3 linked regions of the Catalinimonas alkaloidigena genome follow. The protein of the gene in region 2 interacts with the protein of the main gene of each other region in a pairwise test. Links are inferred from orthologs where the notes say so. Each region holds a gene or a part of one and is shown on either strand. Other genes may lie near its edges.

Region 1 (2,882 bases), 2.6 Mb from region 2 along the record:
CCTCGCTTTACTTTTTGCCCAACTTTAACATTAAACTCAGACATATGAGCGTACTTTGTTTTAAAGCCAAAGCCATGATCAATTTCCACCTGTCTTCCATAGCCATAATAGCTGGTTGATACTTTTGATACGGTACCACCACCAGTTGCATATATTGCCGTACCAATACGTGCCGCAAAATCCAATCCGGTATGCAATTTTCTTATTTTATAAATAGGATGATAACGAAGGCCAAATCCAGAGGACAAATATGAGTCATTTGTTGAAATAGGTGCAATAGCGGGTATTGAAGCCAACATAAGGTGTTGATTCTTAGCCAATGTCAAAAGTTCATCATACGACTTCGTCTGTATGTACATTTTTCTTTTGATCTGATCAAAGTCTTTTACAGTTGATAATATCAGCTCTTCTTCACTTAGATTGGCCTTTAGTAATTTGTTATAACGCTCCACACCTCCGATGCCTGCATTTCTTACTGACTCTGGGATAGGATCCTGTTCGTATATGGTGCGATAAATTCCATCGTCACGATCTTGAAGGAGAGCCAGCTTGGACGATGCTTCATCCATTTGTTTATGTAGAATATTGTAATAGAAGTGCAGCTTTTCATTTTCTTTTTTCAGGCTTACTTCTTTAGGAGAATCGCAAAAGTTCATGTAAATAAAAGCTATCCCAATTGCCGCAAACAGAACGATAGAAATATTCATGACCCCATCAATAATCCATTCCTTTTTGGTCACTTTTACTCTTTCATACTTACAGGTATTGGAATCGTAATAATATTTTATTTTGGGCATGAATAACTTTAATTATGTGTGGTTTGTTCTTCCTTCTGCTTCACCTCTATTGGCTACTTAAAGTACTATCAAAATTAGCAGCAGAGTGCACTTGCGTACCTTCAAACCATAATCAAAAGTTACATATGATGGAATAATCGGTATTTGGAAAGAAGTATGGATAGCATCTTTTCACTTTAATGCTTTACAGTAGAGGAAAGAAGATGATCCTGAGAAGCTATGCAAAAAAAAAGCTCACATTTAACTGTGAGCTTGCTTCTTGATAATTTTTAAGTCTTTTAGCCAATGTTGTTTGAGGTGTTCGGCCCTACCTTTCTTAAAGACATTTCGTTTTTGCTGAAACTTTTTTCTTAGTTTTATTTGCTCGTTTTCGTCCAAATGAATGAATGTTGTACATTCTTCTGAGCAGCAGCCTTCAAATTTTTCAGAGCACTCTTCGCATTGAATAAATAAGAGATGGCAGGCATCATTCTTACAATTGGTATGGCTGTCACAAGGTTTACCACATTGGTGACAATGACTGATTATATCACCTGAGATGCGTTCACCAAGTCTCTCGTCAAAAACAAAGTTTTTTCCAATAAATTTATTTTTAAGACCTTTAGCTTCTACCTCATGAGCATATTTGATAATACCGCCTTCTAACTGATGTACCTTTTTAAATCCAAGGTGTTTGAAATATGCACTGGCCTTTTCACAACGTATACCCCCGGTACAATACATGATAATGTTATGATCACGGTATGGTTGAAGCGTTTCTTTCACTATAGGTAACGCATCTCTAAAAGTATCTACATCAGGAAGTATAGCATTTTCAAAATGTCCCACTTCACTTTCGTAGTGGTTGCGCATATCCACTACAATAGTGTTAGGATCTTCAGTCAGGCGATTAAACTCCTCAGCATTTACATGCGTCCCTTTGTCAGTAACATCAAATTGACTTTCTTCAAGACCATCAGCAACGATTTTAGGTCGTACTTTTATCTTGAGCTTATAAAAAGATTTACCTTCCTTTTCAACCGCTATATTTAACCTGACTCCTTTGAGAAAAGATAGGTTATTCATATTTGCCTTAAAGAGTTCAAATTTTTCTTCAGGCACATTAACCTGGGCATTAATGCCTTCCTTAGCAAGGTACACACGACCTAATACACCAATTTCTGACCACTCAGCAAAAAGTTTATCGCGAAGTACTTCAGGCTTTTCTATGTGAGCGTAATTGTAAAAAGAAAGAGTAACCCGTTTTTCATTGCTCTCCTCCATTTGTTTTTTCAAAATCTTTTTATCAATCCTGTTATGCAATAACATGTGATGAATAAATTAATCTACGGTTTGAATATGAGTTTTGCGTCTCATTTTTTCAAAAAAGGATGCATTGAGTTTTTTCCCTTCTTGATCTAATACACCAGTAATAACTTCTATTCCTGCCTCCCGCATTCTTTTTATCCCATTTCCATTCACTAACGGATTGGGATCAACATTAGCAATTACTACTTTTTTAACCCCACTGCTAACCATTAGATTACAGCAGGGAGGGGTGTTGCCATAATGAGAACAAGGTTCCAAATTTACATAAACTGTACTACCTATCAATAATTTTTTATCACTAACATTGTCAACAGCATTTCTTTCAGCATGTGCTTTACCGTATTCCATATGCCACCCTTTACCAATAATACGCTGATCATTTACAATGACACAACCTACCATAGGATTAGGGGCAACCTTACCTTTACCTTTGAGGGCAAGCTCAAAAACCTGCCTCATGTATTTTTCTTCCTCTTTCATTTAACTTGTATATACAAAATATGCACAGTCCGATCCATAAAATCTACTTTCTTCTTAATTAATCTATCAGGGCTAAATGATTTCCCCAAGTGTTAACTGTGAGAATTCTTAATATCAGATCTTACATTTTTTGGTACAGGATCAAAACCAGAAGTTCCCCACGGATGACATCTTGATATCCGTTTAATACCAAGTTTTACACCCTTTAACAGTCCCCATTCCCGGATGGCTGTAGCTGTGTAAGTTGAACAACTGGGAGTATGCCGACAATGACTCCCCAAGATAGGCGAGATTGCA
Region 2 (2,882 bases):
ACATCTGAATCTATTTCCAGATTCAGCTTTTTGTTGATTCTGTAACGCCCTACTTCACCAAGGTCATAACGTTTATCACTGAAAAACAAGCTCTGAATAATATCGCGTGCAGTCTGTTCATCAGGAGCTTCAGTATTTCTAAGCTGACGGTAAATCTGCTCAACAGCTTCTTTCTCAGAGTTAGAATTGTCTTTCTGAAGGGTATTGTAAATGATAGAATAGTCAGTAATATTCACATCTTCACGGTGAAGAATGATGGAATCAGTACCTGACTCTAGAATAGTATCTATATCTTCCTCGGACAATACCGAATCTCTTTCTAGCAGCACCTCATTCCTGTCAATAGACACCACTTCCCCTGTATCTTCGTCAACAAAGTCTTCTGTCCATGTTCTAAGTACCCGCGCGGCTAGCTTTCTTCCGACATATTGCTTGAGACTTTTTTCTTCAGCTTTTACTTCTTCAGATAGTCCGAACAAGTCTAAGATATCCTTGTCACTACCATAGCCTATGGCACGCAGAAGGGTAGTAACCGGAAACTTTTTCTTTCTATCGATGTAAGCATACATTACTCCGTTTACATCAGTTGCAAACTCTATCCAGGACCCTTTGAAAGGAATAATTCTGGCGGAGTAAAGTTTTGTACCATTCGTATGTTTACTCTGAGCAAAAAATACCCCGGGAGACCTGTGTAGTTGTGATACGATCACTCTTTCAGCACCATTGATAATGAAAGAGCCTTTTTCGGTCATGTAGGGAATATTTCCTAGGAAAACTTCCTGCTCTATGGTTTCAAAATCTTCATTATCTTCATCATTACAAGAAAGACGAAGCTTTGCTTTCAATGGAACAGAGAAGGTCAAACCTCTATCAATACTCTCATCAACAGAATATTTAGGAGGGTCAATGACATAATCAATGAATTCCAAAACAAAGTTTTCGCGAGAATCTGAAATCGGGAAGTTCTCAGAGAAAACTTTGAACAGCCCCTCATTACTTCTTCTTTCAGCGGGCGTCTCAATTTGCAGAAAATCCTTAAATGACTTTACTTGAACATCCAGAAAATCGGGATAGTCAAGTACAGTTTTTATGGAAGCAAAATTGACGCGCTCAGTGGGTTTATATAAATTAGCCAAAGCCTTCTAGTTTTTTTAAGGTTTTATTTGGAATAAAAAAGGTAGTTTTCAAAACTTGCAGGTGCTACCCTGAAAAGTGCAAGGAACCTTTAGACTTAAAAGTATATACAAACAGGAAAAGACCTGACTGAATGGCCAGGCCTAATTGCAAAGCAATCTAGTAATATTTCAATGATTACTTGAGTTCTACTTCTGCACCAGCTTCTTCAAGCTGCTTTTTTAGTCCTTCAGCTTCGTCCTTACTTACACCTTCTTTAATTTCTTTAGGTGCACTGTCTACAAGTTCTTTTGCTTCTTTAAGACCTAAACCAGTTAATTCTTTAACAAGTTTCACAACTGCTAGTTTAGAACCGCCAGGTGACTTCAGCACTACGTCAAATGAAGTCTTTTCTTCCTCGGCAGCAGCATCACCACCTCCACCTGCAACAGCAACAGGAGCAGCGGCTGCAGCTGGCTCAATGCCATATTCCTCTTTTAGGATGGTAGCAAGTTCGTTAACTTCCTTAACTGTAAGGTTAACCAGCTGTTCTGCGAAATCTTTCAAGTCTGCCATTTTAAAACGCTATTTAAATTGATTTGTTTATTACTAAATTAATATACTATCCTTCTCTTTCGGACAATGTTTTTACAATCCCCGCCAGTTTATGCTTTCCACTCTGAAGCGCAGAGATAACATTGGTTGCAGGAGATTGTAATAAAGTGATAATCTCACCAATAAGTTCCTCTTTGGACTTCAATGAGCTTAACATATCCAAATGCTCAGCTCCTATAAATAAATCGCTATCTATAGAAGCGGCTTTGAAAGCAGGCTTTGTAAGCTCTTTATCTTTCTTTTTATATTCTTTAATTATTTTGGCCGGAGCATTACTAACTTCAGGAGAAAACATAATCCCTGAAGTACCTTTTAACGCTTCGTCAAAAGGAGCGTAATCTGTATCTAGTTTCTCCAGCGCCTTTTTGATCAGGGTGTTTTTTACAATTCTGTACTCAACACCTCTTTTATAGCACATTTCACGAAAGTTATTTACCTCAGCAACAGTTAGGCCTCCGGTATCAGCAATGTAAAAATGGCTTGTGTTTTTTAACTTTTCAGCTAATTCTTCTATCAGGACACCTTTTTCTTCTCTAGTCATGATTATAATCCAGCTATACTGTTTTTATCAATTTGGATTCCTTTACTCATCGTACTAGACAAGTAAATTCCTTTTATGTATGTTCCTTTGGTGGAAGCAGGCTTAAGTCTGCTTAATGTCTGAATAACTTCATTAGCATTTTCAGCAATTCTCTGAGCGTCAAAAGAAGCCTTTCCTACGCTGGTATGAATGATACCGAATTTATCTACTTTGAAATCAATCTTACCACCCTTTACTTCCTGTACTGCTTTACCAATATCCATGGTAACTGTACCCGCTTTAGGATTGGGCATTAGTCCGCGAGGTCCTAGCACTCTACCCAGACGACCTACTTTAGCCATTACCGTAGGCATGGTGATGATTACATCTACATCTGTCCATCCACCCTCAATCTTCTGGATATAATCGTCCAGCCCCACATAGTCTGCACCTGCTTCTTTAGCTTCCTCTTCTTTGTCTGGTGTACAAAGGACCAATACTTTCACTTCTTTACCCGTTCCATGAGGTAAAGCTACAACACCTCTAACCATTTGGTCCGCTTTACGAGGATCAACTCCCAGATTAACATCCAAATCTACAGAGGCATCAAAACTTGTAGTGGTAATATCTTTTA
Region 3 (4,847 bases), 5.2 Mb from region 2 along the record:
AATACACAAAAAAAATTGCAATAGCTTATACTTAATGTTAAATGATTGAAATTTCTGATCTGTTTGAGTATTGAAAGTCTAGTGACTATGGTTTAGCAGCAAGTCTATCTTGTTTGCACCATTAAATACCGTAGCTGAGGGTTGAGTTTTCTTGATATGCATAATACTTTTTGATCACCTTTTTCAAATATTGAGATGACCAGAACATAAGCGTACAAACATGGAAGACTAAGAAATACTTTGATTTTTTCTATTAGTTTTGCTGAGATAAAATGACCAGATTTTGTTACTTGAAGCGACTGTTTACGCTTTCTTAGAGAGTTAAGCATCCTGAAGTACTTAATCTCATATTCTGAGTAAAAAGAGAAAAACAAGCGCTATGTACCTGATCTTTGATACTGAAACTACCGGTCTTCCCCGCGACTATAATGCTCCAATTACAGACCTGGACAACTGGCCCCGCATTGTGCAGTTATCCTGGCAGTTGCATGCTGCCGACGGAAAATTGCTCAACCAGCAGGATTACATCGTAAAACCAGTAGGGTTTACCATTCCTTTCAATTCTGAAAAAGTTCACGGTATCTCTACAGAACGGGCGCTGAAAGAAGGCCATCCTCTAGAAAAGGTGCTTGAGATATTTAACAAAGACCTGGAGCGTACCCAGGTAGTCATAGGTCATAATGTAGACTTTGATATTAATATCACCGGCGCAGAGTTGGTTAGAACAGGTCTTCCTACACATCTGATGGATATACAGAAGCTGGACACCAAAGATGAGTCTACTGACTTTTGCAAAATTCCCGGTGGACGTGGAGGAAGGTACAAATGGCCGACTCTTTCTGAACTCCATCAGAAGCTTTTCGGTGTAGGCTTTGACGAAGCACACAACTCTGCTTTTGACGTTGATGCTACTGCGCGCTGCTTTTTTGGATTACTCAAAGAAAAAGTGGTTAAGCCCTATAATGATGAAGTACCACTGGACAAAATCATCTACGAAGCACCGGATCTTGAGGCTGCCAGCCGTGCTGAAAAGGAGAAAAAAGAGTCAGAAGCTCCAACTATTCCGCTAAGTAATGAGCCAGTCAAAGAAATTAAGACTGCTCCTTTTAGTCATTTACACGTACACTCGCAATATTCTATACTCCAGAGTACGGCCAGTCTTAAAAATATCGTGGCAGCAGCCAAAGAGCAAGGCATGCCCGCCGTGGCAATTACCGACTTAGGAAGCCTTTTTGGCGCTTTTAAGGCGGTGGCCGAAGGCAAAAGACAAGGGTTGAAAGTTATCATAGGTTGCGATGTATACGTAGTAGAAGATCGCCATCAGAAAAAGTTTACCAAAGACATGAAAGACCAGCGGAGTCTGCAACTGCTGCTGGCCAAAAATCAGGAAGGTTATCAAAACCTTTCCAAACTTTGTTCATTAGGATATATTGAAGGCTATTATGGTGGTTTCCCTCGTGTTGATAAAGAATTAATTCAGAGGTACAAGCACGGATTGATCGCAACTACCGGTAGTATCTCCGGTGAGGTGCCCGATCTGATTCTGAACGTAGGGGAGCATCAGGCAGAAGAGGCCTTTGTCTGGTGGAAAGAAACATTTGGTGAGGACTTTTATGTAGAGCTTCAGCGTCATGGTCTGGAAGAAGAGAATCGTGTAAATGACATATTGCTCCGCTTTGCTAAAAAGTACAATGTAAAGGTAATCGCTACCAATGATGTGTATTATACCAGGCGTGCTGATGCTGATGCCCATGATACACTGCTCTGTGTAAAAAATGGTGATGTAATGTCTATGCCTAAGGGGCGGGGAAGAGGGTTTCGCTTTGGGATGCCTAACGATGAGTTTTATTTCAAAACAGAAGAGGAGATGAAGCGTCTCTTCCAGGACTTACCGGAAGCCATCACTAATACCTATGAAATTGTAGAGAAAACGGAAGAACTCAAACTGGAGCGAGACATTCTTTTGCCCCGCTTTGAAATACCCGAAGAGTTTGAGGACCAGGATGACTACTTGCGTCATTTAGCATATGAAGGCGCAAAAAGCCATTATGGGGAGGTCACGCCAGAGATTAGTGAGCGGATAGACCACGAACTGAAGATCATCAAGGACATGGGTTTTCCCGGTTACTTCCTTATTGTACAGGATTTTATCAACGCTGCCCGAAAAATGGGGGTGAAAGTAGGGCCGGGGCGTGGTTCCGCAGCCGGTTCAGTAGTGGCTTACTGTACCGGAATCACCAATATCGATCCGATTGAGTATGACTTACTCTTTGAGCGATTCCTCAACCCTGAGCGTATCTCCATGCCCGATATTGATATTGACTTTGATGACGATGGCCGACAAAAAGTAATAGATTATGTAATTAAGAAATATGGACGTAACCAGGTAGCCCAGATTGTGACGTTTGGCACCATGGCTCCTAAAATGTCTATCCGTGACGTAGCCAGAGTGAGCGAACTGCCACTTCCGGAAGCCAATCGCATCGCCAAGCTTGTACCGGAAAAGCCAGGGACTACCTTTGAGCAGGCATTGGCTGAAGTACCGGAGTTACAGCAAATTAAGCGAGGTAGGGATAAGCAATCAGAAGTAGTAAACCTGGCGCAAACGCTGGTAGGTTCGGTGAGAGGTACCGGCATACATGCTGCCGGAGTAATCATTGCTCCTGATGACCTGCTGGAATATATTCCTGTAAAGACAGATAAAGACTCTGACCTTTTTATCACGCAGTTTGATGGTTCGGTGGTGGAGTCAGCAGGTATGTTGAAGATGGACTTTTTGGGGTTAAAAACCCTAACCATCATCAAAACAGCCCTTGAAAATATTAAACAAAATCATGGTATTGAAATTGACATTGACACGATTCCACTGGATGATGAAGAAACCTACAAACTTTATCAGCGGGGCGATACCGTAGGTACTTTCCAGTTTGAGTCAGATGGGATGCGGCAATGGTTACAAAAACTCAAGCCTACCAATATAGAAGACCTGATTGCTATGAACGCCCTTTACCGTCCGGGGCCCATGCAGTTCATTCCTAACTTCATTGACCGCAAGCATGGGCGCGAACAGGTGGAATATCCTCATCCGCTGCTGGAAGGTATCCTCAAAAATACCTATGGTATTATGGTGTACCAGGAGCAAATCATGCAGACAGCCCAGATCCTGGGAGGGTACTCTCTCGGCGGTGCGGATTTGCTGCGTCGGGCGATGGGTAAGAAGAAGATAGAGGAGATGAACAAGCAGCGGGAGATTTTCGTCAAAGGGGCCAAAGAAAAACATGGGATTGAAAAGGGCAAAGCTGAGGAGGTTTTTTCCATTATGGAGAAGTTTGCCCAGTACGGATTTAACCGTTCACACTCTGCCGCATATTCAGTAGTAGCTTACCAGACGGGATATCTGAAAGCGAATTATCCGGCAGAATACATGGCGGCTGTTCTTACCCACAATATGAACAATTCCGATAAGGTAACTGCCTTTCTGGATGAGTGTAAGCGCCAGGGTATCAATGTGCTGGGGCCAGATGTTAATGAAAGCAGGTATTTCTTCGGCGTGAATAAAGAAGGACAGATCCGCTTCGGCTTAGGGGCTGTAAAAGGCGCAGGTGAAAATGCGGTAAGTGCCATCATAGAAGAACGAGATGGAGAAGGGCTTTACAAAGATATCTTTGAGTTTACCAAACGGATTAACCTCCGACAGGTCAATAAGAAAACGCTGGAGGTCTTGGCAATGGCGGGTGCCTTCGACTGTTTTGATGGCTTGCATAGAAGGCAATACTTACATACTGAAGAAGGAGATGCCAGTCTGATAGAAAAAGCATGTAAGTATGCAGTTACACTACAACAGGAAGAAGAGTCCGCGCAACAATCATTGTTCGGAGGTAGTAATGGAGTAGATGTTCCTCTACCCAGGCTTACGGATTGCGAACCTTATAGTGAGATAGAAAAACTAAAAATTGAGAAAGAGGTAATTGGGTTCTATATCTCTGGACATCCTTTAGATCAGTTTAAGCTAGAAATTGAAAACTTCTGTACATGCACGGTAGACCAGGTACCGAATTATAAGAATCAGGATATATCTGTGGCAGGTATCGTCACCTCATTTCAGGAGCGGCAGACTCGTACTGGTAAGCCTTTTGGCCTGGTAACCATAGAAGATTATCAGACTTCTCTGAACCTTGCCTTCTTTGGAGAAGACTTTTTGAGTAACCGTCATCGGCTGTCTATAGGGGAGTTTGTATACATAAGAGGGAAGGTAGAGGAACGCTACAATCAACCGGATGTCTGGGAACTTCGCCCTCAGTCTGTGCAGCTTTTAAGTGAGATCCGCGAGAAAATGACCAAAGGTGTTCAACTCAAAATTCCTGTAGAAGTTCTGGATGATAAATTAGTATCAGATCTGGAAAAACTTCTCCTGGATTATCAGGGTAGCTGTGCCTTAAAAGTTTACCTGCAAGACGGTATGGAGAGTATTACTGTAGATACCATGTCCAGGAAGTTTAAAGTAAACCCTGTCAATAGCTTTTTTGAAACAGTAGAAAAGCTTAAGGATATTACTTATAAACTAGAGGCTAATTAAGCCCTTATTTGCCAGGTAAGATGAATTGAACCGTGTGCATGCTATGCTAAAAGCCTTGGTAACGCTATTTGAGTAGTTTGGGATAACATCAATGAGCTCTGGGGCATAACAGGTCCTGGACCAACTACCCTACCTTAGATGCCAGTAAGGCTGACATTGCTCAAGATGAAATAAATGAGCAGACACTGCCAGTGATGCAGCGGATAGTTGTTGGGTACATTGCATTGGGGAGAACATAGCAGCGAATCCGCGATGTGTGGAAGTAGAGGTA

The links. The genes of interacting proteins can lie anywhere in the genome.
Region 1: the proteins of rplL (region 2) and trhO interact in binary tests that used the Escherichia coli proteins (3 or more experiments, as listed by UniProt). The link is inferred for Catalinimonas alkaloidigena from one-to-one orthologs.
Region 3: the proteins of rplL (region 2) and dnaE interact in binary tests that used the Escherichia coli proteins (3 or more experiments, as listed by UniProt). The link is inferred for Catalinimonas alkaloidigena from one-to-one orthologs.

Annotation. Positions count from the first base shown.
Region 1 is NZ_JAQFIL010000001.1:3,512,108-3,514,989, reverse strand. Bases 72-2,882 are described here. They hold trhO (oxygen-dependent tRNA uridine(34) hydroxylase TrhO), read right to left. Parts: upstream 2,106-2,882; coding sequence 1,038-2,105; downstream 72-1,037. Other genes in these bases: yidD (membrane protein insertion efficiency factor YidD), read right to left, coding at 2,678-2,882; ribD (bifunctional diaminohydroxyphosphoribosylaminopyrimidine deaminase/5-amino-6-(5-phosphoribosylamino)uracil reductase RibD), read right to left, coding at 2,118-2,585; OKW21_RS14305 (M23 family metallopeptidase), read right to left, coding at 72-797. Outside these bases: more of OKW21_RS14305, read right to left, coding at 1-71. UniProt on the Escherichia coli protein: Catalyzes oxygen-dependent 5-hydroxyuridine (ho5U) modification at position 34 in tRNAs, the first step in 5-carboxymethoxyuridine (cmo5U) biosynthesis.
Region 2 is NZ_JAQFIL010000001.1:936,468-939,349, reverse strand. What follows is about bases 1-2,811. They hold rplL (50S ribosomal protein L7/L12), read right to left. Parts: upstream 1,690-2,811; coding sequence 1,312-1,689; downstream 1-1,311. Other genes in these bases: rplA (50S ribosomal protein L1), read right to left, coding at 2,272-2,811; rplJ (50S ribosomal protein L10), read right to left, coding at 1,736-2,269; rpoB (DNA-directed RNA polymerase subunit beta), read right to left, coding at 1-1,136. Also shown: more of rplA, read right to left, coding at 2,812-2,882. UniProt on the Escherichia coli protein: The binding site for several of the GTPase factors involved in protein synthesis (IF-2, EF-Tu, EF-G and RF3). Is thus essential for accurate translation.
Region 3 is NZ_JAQFIL010000001.1:6,099,027-6,103,873, reverse strand. The notes cover bases 1-4,776. They hold dnaE (DNA polymerase III subunit alpha), read left to right. Parts: upstream 1-379; coding sequence 380-4,576; downstream 4,577-4,776. Outside these bases: OKW21_RS24695 (hypothetical protein), read left to right, coding at 4,833-4,847. UniProt on the Escherichia coli protein: DNA polymerase III is a complex, multichain enzyme responsible for most of the replicative synthesis in bacteria. This DNA polymerase also exhibits 3' to 5' exonuclease activity. The alpha chain is the DNA polymerase catalytic subunit.